One region of the Paracoccus haeundaensis genome, then DNA from elsewhere that is predicted to be linked to it. Evidence: riboswitches for the same ligand, from Rfam matches in the RefSeq annotation. Region 1 holds a riboswitch; each other region holds the start of a gene.
What was found. A riboswitch is a leader RNA that binds a small molecule or an ion and turns the genes downstream of it on or off. The one in region 1 is predicted to bind cobalamin.

Region 1 (3,268 bases):
ATCCTGACGTCCCGCGGGCCGGTCACGCTGCATCGTCGCGGGACAGCAGATAGCAATCCATGATCCAGCCATGCGCCGCCCGGGCGGCGGCGCGCGCCGCCTCGATCCGCGGTCCGGCCTCGGTCAAGGGGCCCGCCTCCAGCAACTGTTCGGGCATGCCGAGATAGGCGCCCCACCAGATCCGCAGGCCCTGCGGGGGCAGCGTCGCAAAGGCGCAGGTGCCGTCCAGCATCACCACGACCCGGTCGGCGTCGTCGGGAAAGCCCGCGTCGCGCAGCCGCCGCCCGGTGGTAATCCGCACCTCGGATCCCAGGGCGTTCAGCGGAATGGCATGGGCCGCGCACAGGGCCTGGATCGCGGTGATGCCCGGGATCACCCGTGCGCGCCAGTCCAGACGCGCGGCAATGCGCAGGCTGCTGTCATAGAGCGACGGGTCGCCCCAGACCAGCATCGCCACCGTCCCGCCCTGCGGCAGCGCCGCCGCGGCGGCCCCCGCCCAGACTTGCGCGATGGCATCATGCCATCGGTCGACAGCCTCTAGATAGGGCAGGTTTGCATCGCGCACCGGCAGGTCGATCTGGGCCACGGCGCCGCCGGGGCGGTGGCGGTCCAGCATCGCGCGGCGCAGATGGGCCAGATCCTCCTTCCCGGCGCCCTTGCGGGGGATCAGGACCAGATCGGCCTCCTGCAGGGCGCGGACGCCCTGCAGGGTCAGGTGGTCGGGATGGCCCGTGCCGGCCCCGATCAGCACCAGATCGATCATGCGTAGAGCCGGGGCGTCACCAGCCCGCTGCCGCGCAGGCCGCGGGCCGCCTTGGCGCCCGCCAGCACGGCCAGATCGACCAGCGGCTCGACTACGATGACCAGCAGATAGGCCGCGCCGAAGGACAGGATCCCCGCCGTCGCACCGGCGCCCTGACCATAGAACGCCCAGAACGCGACCCAGGCCACGATGCCCCCCTGATAGGCCGCCGACAGCGCCAGCGCCTGGCCATAGCGCAGGTCCACATAGGCGGTGCCCGGCGCGATGGTCCGCCGCGCCACCGCCGCGACCGCGAACAGCGGCACCAGAAGCGTCGTCACGTTCATCCCGTATTGCGGCAGATCGAACGGCGCGAAGAACAGTCCCTGGATCAGCAGGCCCAAGGCCAGCCCGATCGCCGCCGGCGCCGCGCCCAGGATCAGGAACAGCGTCGATCCCAGGATCAGGTGCACCTCGGACACGCCCACGGGCGCGGCGGGCAGAACCTGGAAGAACACGAAGGTCGCGGCGGTCGCCAGCGCCCCGCGCGCCGCCAGCGACGCCCCGCCCTGCGCGCGCAGGGCCTGGGCCGCCAGCCTCAGCGCGTAAAGCCCGGCCGTGGCGGCCGTGGCATAGCCCAGTATCAGCTTGGCGCCGGTGACGACGCCCTCTTCGATATGCATGTCATCCTCCTGTGGCCGTCCACCCGACGGCATGGGGTTGCCTGACATGGCCGGTTTCCTGGCTTGCGGGTCCGGGCGCGGCGTCGGCCTTCCCGGATCGCTCCAGTGGCATGGGTGACGCGCGCTCTCCGCATACAGTCGCGGGGGCGGCCGGGGCTTCGGGTGCCGTGATTGGGTCCACCCTTCCCCGTTCCCGATGAAGCCCGGCGTTTCACGCCTGACGGGCACCATTCAGACGGTCAGATAGACGGGATCGCAGGGCCTGCGTCAAGTCGCGGCCGGGGCGATCAGGTGAAAGAACGTGCCGGTCACATGCCCGCCCCCGGACATCGTCCGGTGACTGCCGGTTTCCTCCACCGCGGCGCCGGTCGCGTCGGTCACGCGCGCCAAAGGCGCATCGGGCTGGGACAGGATCGAGGCATAGTGGAACTCATGCCCCCGCAGCGCCGTGCGACCCAGTCCCGGCAGGGCGGACAGCGGATCGGCGCGGCGGTATCCCAGATGCATCCGGCGTTTGGCATAGCTGGTCTCCAACCCCAGCAGCCCCAACATCTGGTGTCGTTTTCCATCGGCATCCACCAAACCTGCCCCAAGCGCCATGTATCCCCCGCATTCTCCATGCACCGGCCGCGTGCCCGCAAAGCGGTGCATGGCCGAGCGGAACCCGTCGCAGGCGGCCAGCCGGGGCGCGTGCAGCTCCGGGTATCCGCCCGGCAGCCAGCAGCAGTCAGCGCTGTCATCCGGCCCCTCATCCGCCAGCGGCGAGAAGGGCAGGATCGTGGCCCCGGCCCGCCGCCACGCTTCCAGCACATGCGGATAGACGAAGCTGAAGGCCGCGTCGCGGGCCAGCGCGATCCGCCCGCCGGGGGGCGTCAGCGGGCGCGGCGCGGGCGCCTCGGGCAGGGCGCGATGCGCGGCGGCTGCGATGATCGCCTCCAGATCGCAATGCGCCGCGATGAAATCGCCCGCATGGTCCAGGATGGCTTGCAGGCCCGCCGTCTCCTCGGCCTGGATCAGGCCCAGATGGCGTTCGGGCAGGGTTATGTTGCCCTGACGCGGCAGGCTGCCCAACACCCGGATGCCCGCCTGATCCATCCCCTCGCGGATCAGCCGGTCGTGGCGCGGCGAGGCCACGCGGTTCAGCACCACCCCCGCAAAGGGCAGATCCGGGCGCAGCGTGGCAAAGCCCCGCGCCGTGGCCGCCGCCGATTGCGCCTGCCCGCTGACATCCAGGATCAGCACCACCGGCCAGCCCATCATCTGGGCGATCTCGGCGCTGGAGCCGATGCCGGTTTCCCCCTTCGTCGCGACCCCGTCGAACAGGCCCATCGACCCCTCGGCCAGGACCAGGTCGGCGGGTGGCTGGCCGGTCGCATGGGCGATCAGCCGCCCCGGCTCCATCGCCCAGGCATCTAGGTTGAAGCTGGCCCGCCCGGAGGCCGCCAGGTGAAACCCCGGATCGATGTAGTCGGGCCCCGACTTGAAGGGCTGCACCACCAGCCCGCGCCTGCGCAGCGCGGTCAGCAGGCCCAGCATCAGCATCGTCTTGCCCGTCCCCGATGCGGGGGCCGAGATCATCAGGCCCGGCGTCATTCGGGGAACCTCGGCGCGTCGCCCACGGGGCGATAGCGGCGGTCGTAATCGGCGGCGTAAAGGCGGCTGTCCTCGAACCCCTCGCCCGTCAGCGCGGGGCCGACCAGGATCAGCGCGGTGCGGTCGATGCCTTGCGCGTCCACGGTGGCCAAGGTCGCGCGGATCACCCGCTGGTCCGGCCAGCTGGCCCGCCAAACGACCGCCACCGGGCAGTCAGGCCCGTAATGCGGCGTCAGATCAGCCACCACCT
Region 2 (3,268 bases), on a different contig from region 1:
TGGTTGCGATAGGAATAGAACGCCACGCCATCCTCGATGCCGACAAGATAGTCGGTGATCTCATCCTCCAGCGTCTCGTTGAAATAGGTGACGTCGATGGTCCCGCGACCGTCCGGCAGCTGCGCCTCGACCCCCAGATCAAAGCCGCTGTTCTTTTCCGGGCGCAGGTCGGGATTGCCCTGATAGACGGTGCCGAAGAAGCCGGCATCGGCATACAGCTCAAAATAGGACGGGTTCACCAGCCCCGTCCCGGCGGATGCGTGCAGGCGGAACGGACGGTCGGGCATCTGCCAGGACAGACCCAGGTTCCAGCTGGTGAAATCGGCAAAGACGCGGTTCGCGTCGTGGCGCAGCCCGGCCTGGACATCCAGTCCGCTGGCCAGCATCGCGCGGTATTCCAGCGCGACCGACGACATCTCCCGGGACTGCCCCGGCGCGGTCGAGTTGCTGTCGCGCTGATGTTCCGCCAAGAGGTTCAGCAGCTGCGAGGCATCGGCGGCCGACCCGTCCAACCCCAGGCTGGCGCGGTATTTCAGCTTTTCGGTCTGGCCGCGCCGGAACGGGCTGTTGTCCTGGCTCTGCCGGGTGATGCTGTGCTGATAGTCCAGGCGCTGGACCAGGCGGCCGTCCAACGCGGTATATTCCGCCCAGACCCCGCCCTGAAACTCGTCGCGGCGGCCGAACAGGTCGGCATCGACCAGATAGCTTTCGGCATCGGTCGCGGCAAAGTTCTCGGCGTCAAAGCCGTAATCCTCGGTGGACTGGCGCAGCGCCACCCCAAGGCGCAAATCGTCGGTGGCCAGGACGTCGCCGGACAGGACGGCGGTCTTGCGGTTGATCCCGTCCTTGCCGCCGCCATCGCCCGACTGGTCATAGCCCAGATCGTCGCGCGCCGACAGCGACAGCCGCAGCCCGCCCCGCTCCCCGCGACGGCTGACATGGACCGAGGCCGCCCCGCCGTTCCCGGCCTCGACCGAACCGCCATAGGACAGGCCCTGGGGCGCGTCGCGGGTGATGATGTTGATCACCCCCGCCGAGGCGTTCGATCCATAGAACACCGATTGCGGCCCGCGCAGCACCTCGATCCGGTCGATGTCGGTGGTCTCCAGCCCGGTCAGCACGTATTCATCCTCGCCCCCCGCCGCCTCGATGCCGTCGATCAGGATCAGGGTGTGGTTCGCCTCGGCGCCGCGGATGCGGACCTGCGCGATGCTGGCGCCGCTGCCGCTGACCGACACGCCGGGCAACGCGCGCAGGGCGTCCTGGACGGTGGCGATGCCGCGATCCTCGATCTCGGTCGCGGTCAGGACGGTGTGGGCGCGGGCATAGCCGTCCTGGGCCACGGGCGTGATGCCGGCGGTCAGCACGATCTCGTCCAGCAGGATGGGTTCTCCCGGTGCCGCACCTTGAGCGGCGGCGGTCACGGGAAGGGCGACAAGCGTCGCCAGAAGACAGATCGGACGGCGCATCGGCACGGACCTTTCAAGGCAGGCACGGCCTGCGGCAAACAGAAATGTCCGGCACACGGACCCGGTGGGTCGCGGCAGGACGGTGACTGTCACCACTGCGGATCAGCCGCTTTCCTGGCACGCCCCGCGCCGGAAATGGGTGAGTGCTGCGGCAGGTCTCCTGGCTTGCGGGTCGATGCCTTGGCCGGCCTTCCCGGATCGCTCCAGTGGCATGATCGGCCATCGCTCTCCGCTTACAGTTGCGGGGGCAGCCCCGGATTGTCACCGGCGTTCCCTTTTGATCCGGCATGCAGGCCGGAACCGTAGCGGCGCCCTTGTGGCGCAGAGGCCCCGGAGCTGTCAACGGGATTCCGCCGTCCGTTCCACGCCCGGCAAAAGGCGGTCACCGCCCGCCCCGGCCCGATCCCAGATCGGCCGAAATCCGTTCCGCCGCGGTGGCGACCATGCCGCCGATGCGGTCGACGGCGGCATCGGTCATGCGGTTTGTGGGGCCCGACACCGACACCCCGGCCACCGCCTCGCCATAGCTGTTCACGATGGAGGCCGCGACACAGCGCATCCCCAAGGTGCGCTCTTCGTCGTCAAAGGCAAAGCCGCGATGGCGGATCAGGGCGATGTCGGCCTGCAGCGCGTCCGCGTCGGCGATGGTCTTTTCCGTGAACCGGGTGAAGGTCGCGTCGCGCAGGAACACCGCCAGCCGCGTCTGATCGAACGCCGCCAGCAGCGCCTTGCCGATCCCAGATGCGTGCAGCGGAGACCGGGTGCCGGGCGGGAAAAACGCGCGGATCGTCTGATGCGTCTCGACCTGGCTGACGAACAGCACGTCGCCGTCGCGTTCGATGCCCAGGTTCGCCGTCTCTCCGGTCAGGGCCATCAGGTCGCGCATCACCGCACGGCTGCGTTCGACGATGTTCGTGCGCCGCAGGAAGGCCGAACCAAGGCGGAACGCCTCGGGGCCGATGAACCACTCCTGCCGGTCGGGATTGTTCTCGACATAGCGACGGTGTTCCAGGGTGGCCAGGACGCGGTGCATGGTGGCGGGGGACTGATCCAGATGCGTGGACAGGCCGGTCAGGGTGATCCCCTCATGTGCGGCCAGGGCCTCCAGCACGTCCAGCCCGCGGTCCAGGGCCTGGATGCTGGCGGCGGGCTGATCGGCCTTGCCGCCTCTTGGCCGTCCCCGCTTGCGCACCGGCTGCTGCATCGGAATCACGCCCCTTCCGTCTGTAACACCACAGAAAAATAATTTCATGAAAGCCGCTTTCCGGCAATGAAAAATTCAAGCGCCCATGATTTCGCTGCGAAACCTGCATTAAACCAGATTTCCGAAAAACGATTTCAAAAAAATTTACCGGTTTGCGGACCCATGCTACACCTTGTCGCATCAAGGAGGAGCCGACCGTGAGCACCCAGAACCCGATCTTCATTCCCGGCCCGACGAACATCCCCGAGGTGCTTCGCAAGGCCGTCGACATGCCTACAATCGACCATCGCAGCCCGATGTTCGGAAAGATCCTGCATCCCGCGCTGGAGGGGGTCAAAAAGGTCCTGAAATCGACGCAGGCGCAGGTCTTCGTGTTCCCCTCCACCGGCACAGGCGGGTGGGAGACGGCGATCACCAACACGCTGTCCGCGGGCGACGCGGTTCTGGCCACGCGCAACGGCATGTTCAGCCACCGCTGGATCGACATGTGCCAGCGGCACGGCCTTGACGTCGAGGTCGTGGACCAGTCCTGGGGCGAAGGTATCCCCACCGACCGGTTCGAGGAGATCCTGACCGCCGACACGGCCCATCGCAT
Region 3 (3,268 bases), on a different contig from region 1:
TGATGGGCGGCATCAACTTCGTGTCGGAACTGATCACCGGCATCAGCGACAACCCGACGATCATCATCCTGTTCATGATGGCGATCCTGTTCGTGCTGGGTATGTTCCTGGACTGGGTCGGCATCGCGCTGCTGACCATGCCGATCTTCGTGCCGATCATCGTCAGCCTGGGATACGACCCCGTCTGGTTCGGGGTGCTGTTCGCGATGAACATGCAGGTCAGCTTCCTGTCGCCGCCCTTCGGGCCCGCCGCCTTCTACCTGAAGTCAGTGACCCCGCCGGACATCTCGCTGGGAGAAATCTTCCGCGCCCTGCTGCCCTTCATCGGGCTGCAGATCCTGGCGGTGGGCCTGCTGATCCTGTTCCCGGCCCTGGCGATCTACTGATCGCCTGCCGTGGATCGGGGGGCATGCCGGATGCGGCGTGCCCCCTTTTCGTTCGGGGACAGGAATGTTGCACCGGCAAGCGGATTGACGGATGATCCGGGTCCGTCACCCAAAGCTGACCCACCATGCACGACCCCGAACCCGTCCCCCGTCCGGACCTGTTCACGAACAAGGACCATGACGCCTGGCTGGAGCAGTTCCTGTTCCTGCGATACACCCTGCACATGCCGGCCGAACGCATCGCCCAGATCGACTATGGCCTTGACCCTGACCATCCCGAAGCCCCGATCGCCGGCCTGTTCTGGGGCAGCCAGATCGAGCGGGACTATCCCCGGCTGGACCTTCGCCACCTGTGGCGAAAGAGGCCCGGCCAGGTTTGAAGCCCTGCGGTGTCAGGCGCTGGATCGCCCGGTGGTCTGACGCCCTATATCCGACCCCCCATCAATGCCTGGCAGGAAGGACTGCGACCAACTCCTTCCTCCGCAGGGCGCCAGCGCGTTCGACCAGCGGCGCACCGGTCGCCGGGATCAGGCTGGCATAAGCGGCGGGTGTCACAGGTGCGTCGGCCGTGGTGGCCGGGTCGGCTGCGGGCTGCTTGCCGCGGCAGTTGACTTTGTCCCCACCCGGCGGCATTTCCGTCCGTGATGGTTCCCGTGCCGGCCAAGGCCCCGGCAGGGTGAAAAGGGAACGTGGTGAGGTGTAGCCATCAGGCGCCGAATCCGCGACTGCCCCCGCAACTGTAAGCGGTAGCCGACCCTATGATGCCACTGGCGCCCCCTGCGCCGGGAAGGCGGGGAAGGCCGCGACCCGCAAGTCAGGAGACCTGCCATCATGACCTGAACCAACCCGGGCGGGGTGCCCCGGAGAAAGACCGCATGCGCCGATCCACGGCCTTCATCCGACGCGACCGCGAAGGTGGGTGGGACCCCGGTGACGCCGCTGCGCCTTTTTCAGCCCCGTCCTTCGTTTCATGAAGGACGACCATGACGACCAGAATCTTCCTGACGACCGCGGTGGCGCTGGGCCTGGGCCAGGCGGCCCTTGCCGCGCCGACCGACTATCCGCTGGTGATCGACAATTGCGGGCACCAAGTGACCATCCCCGCGCGTCCCGACAACGTCGTGTCGATCGGCCAGTCCACGACCGAGATCCTGTATGCGCTGGGCCAGGCGGACCGGATGGCCGGGACCGCGCTGTGGTTCACCCCGGTGCTGCCCGCCTTTGCAGAGGATGATGCCAGGGTTGACCGCATCAGCGACGACACGCCCAGCTTTGAATCGGTGGTGAACCGGCGCCCCGGCTTCGTGCCGACGATGTTCGCCTGGATGATCGGGGATCAGGGGGCGGTCGGCACGCGCCGGCAGTTCGCCGATCTGGGCATTCCGGCCTATGTCATGCCCACGGACTGCCAAGGCAAGGACAACAGCGTGGGCGCCGACGGCACCCGCCTTGCGCCCTTCGACATCGCGACGCTGTGGGACGGCATCGACCAGATCGCGCGCGTCATGGACGCGCAGGACGCGGGCCAGGCGCTGATCGCCGACCTGCAGGCCCGAGAGGTGGCGGTCGTGGAGCGCGCGCGGGCGATGGACCTGCCGGATGCGTCCGCGGCGGTCTGGTTCTCCTCAGCCGATCTGGCGCTGGACCCCTACATGGCGGGCGGGATGGGCGTCCCGGCCTGGATGATGGACCGCCTTGGCCTGCGCAACGTCGTGACCTCGGACGAGGAATGGCCCGCCGTAGGGTGGGAGACGATCGCCCGTGCCGACCCCTCGGTGCTGGTGATCGCGCGCATGGACCGCCGCCGCTTTCCTGCCGACGATGTCGAGGCAAAGCTGCGCTTTCTGAAAACGGACCCGGTCACGCGCCGGATGACCGCCGTGCGCCGGGATCGCATCGTCATCCTGGACGCCGAGGCGCTGCATCCCGGCATTCGCATGATCGACGGGCTGGAGGCCTTGGCGGCGGGCATGGACGGGCTGTCCGAATGACCGCCGATGTCGGGGTGCCGACCGTCCGCCGCCCCTTGGCCCCGGTCTGGCTGTGGGTGTCGCTGCTGATCGTGGCGGCCCCCCTGGCCGGCACCGCCCTGGGGGAAACGCCGATCCCCCTCTCGACCGTCTGGCAGGCGCTGGCCAACCAGATGCTGGGTGCGGGCTATCCGCTGGACCCGATCGATCAGGGTATCGTCTGGGCTTACCGCCTGCCGCGCGCGCTGGTGGCAGGGGCCTGCGGAGCGGGGCTGGCGATCTCGGGGCTGGTCCTGCAGACGCTGTTGCGCAACGCACTGGCCGACCCCTATCTGCTGGGCATCTCGGCGGGGGCGTCTACGGGGGCCGTGACGGTCGCGGTGGCGGGGATCGGCGCGGGGTTCGTGCCGATGTCGGCGGGCGCGCTGCTGGGCGCGATCGCGGCCTTTGCGTTGGTGGTGGGGTTGGCGCGCCTGTCGGGTGGTGGTCCGGGCGCGCGGGGTGCCGCGCAGATCGTGCTGGCAGGCATCGCCGGGTCGCAGCTGTTCAACGCCCTGACCAGCTTCATCATCGCGCGGTCGGCCAGTGCGGAACAGGCGCGCGGCATCATGTTCTGGCTGCTGGGCAACCTGTCGGGCGTCCGGTGGGACGATGTCGGCCTGTCGCTGGCCGCCGCCGTGACCGTCCTTGGCGCGGCCGCATGGCACATCCGCGCGCTGGACGCCTTTGCCTTCGGCACGGAATCGGCGGCGTCCCTGGGCGTGCCGGTCCGGCGCGTTCAGGCCGTGCTGATCCTGGCGACCGCCATGGCCACGGCGGTCATGGTGTCGGTCACCGGTGCGATCGGCTTTGTCGGGCTGGTCGTCCCGCATGCGGCACGGTTCCTGGTGGGCACGCGCCACGCGCGGCTGG

Region 2: it holds a riboswitch for cobalamin, as region 1 does, so the genes downstream of both, FHD67_RS04865 (TonB-dependent receptor plug domain-containing protein) here and FHD67_RS03885 (energy-coupling factor ABC transporter permease) in region 1, are expected to answer to the same signal.
Region 3: it holds a riboswitch for cobalamin, as region 1 does, so the genes downstream of both, FHD67_RS18550 (ABC transporter substrate-binding protein) here and FHD67_RS03885 (energy-coupling factor ABC transporter permease) in region 1, are expected to answer to the same signal.

What each region holds. Positions count from the first base shown of each region.
Region 1 covers NZ_VDDC01000007.1:198,622-201,889, reverse strand. Annotated here, with positions in the region: gene FHD67_RS03895 (GAF domain-containing protein) at 1-7, shown strand, start outside; gene cobF (precorrin-6A synthase (deacetylating)) at 23-763, opposite strand; gene FHD67_RS03885 (energy-coupling factor ABC transporter permease) at 760-1,425, opposite strand; cobalamin riboswitch at 1,457-1,671, opposite strand; gene FHD67_RS03880 (cobyrinic acid a,c-diamide synthase CobB) at 1,693-3,018, opposite strand; gene cobM (precorrin-4 C(11)-methyltransferase) at 3,015-3,268, opposite strand, start outside.
Region 2 covers NZ_VDDC01000008.1:186,133-189,400, reverse strand. Annotated here, with positions in the region: gene FHD67_RS04865 (TonB-dependent receptor plug domain-containing protein) at 1-1,469, opposite strand, end outside; cobalamin riboswitch at 1,603-1,789, opposite strand; gene bhcR (HTH-type transcriptional regulator BhcR) at 1,852-2,673, opposite strand; gene bhcA (L-aspartate--glyoxylate aminotransferase BhcA) at 2,871-3,268, shown strand, end outside.
Region 3 covers NZ_VDDC01000051.1:2,901-6,168, reverse strand. Annotated here, with positions in the region: gene FHD67_RS18560 (TRAP transporter large permease) at 1-386, shown strand, start outside; gene FHD67_RS18555 (hypothetical protein) at 512-766, shown strand; cobalamin riboswitch at 1,015-1,231, shown strand; gene FHD67_RS18550 (ABC transporter substrate-binding protein) at 1,370-2,377, shown strand; gene FHD67_RS18545 (FecCD family ABC transporter permease) at 2,374-3,268, shown strand, end outside.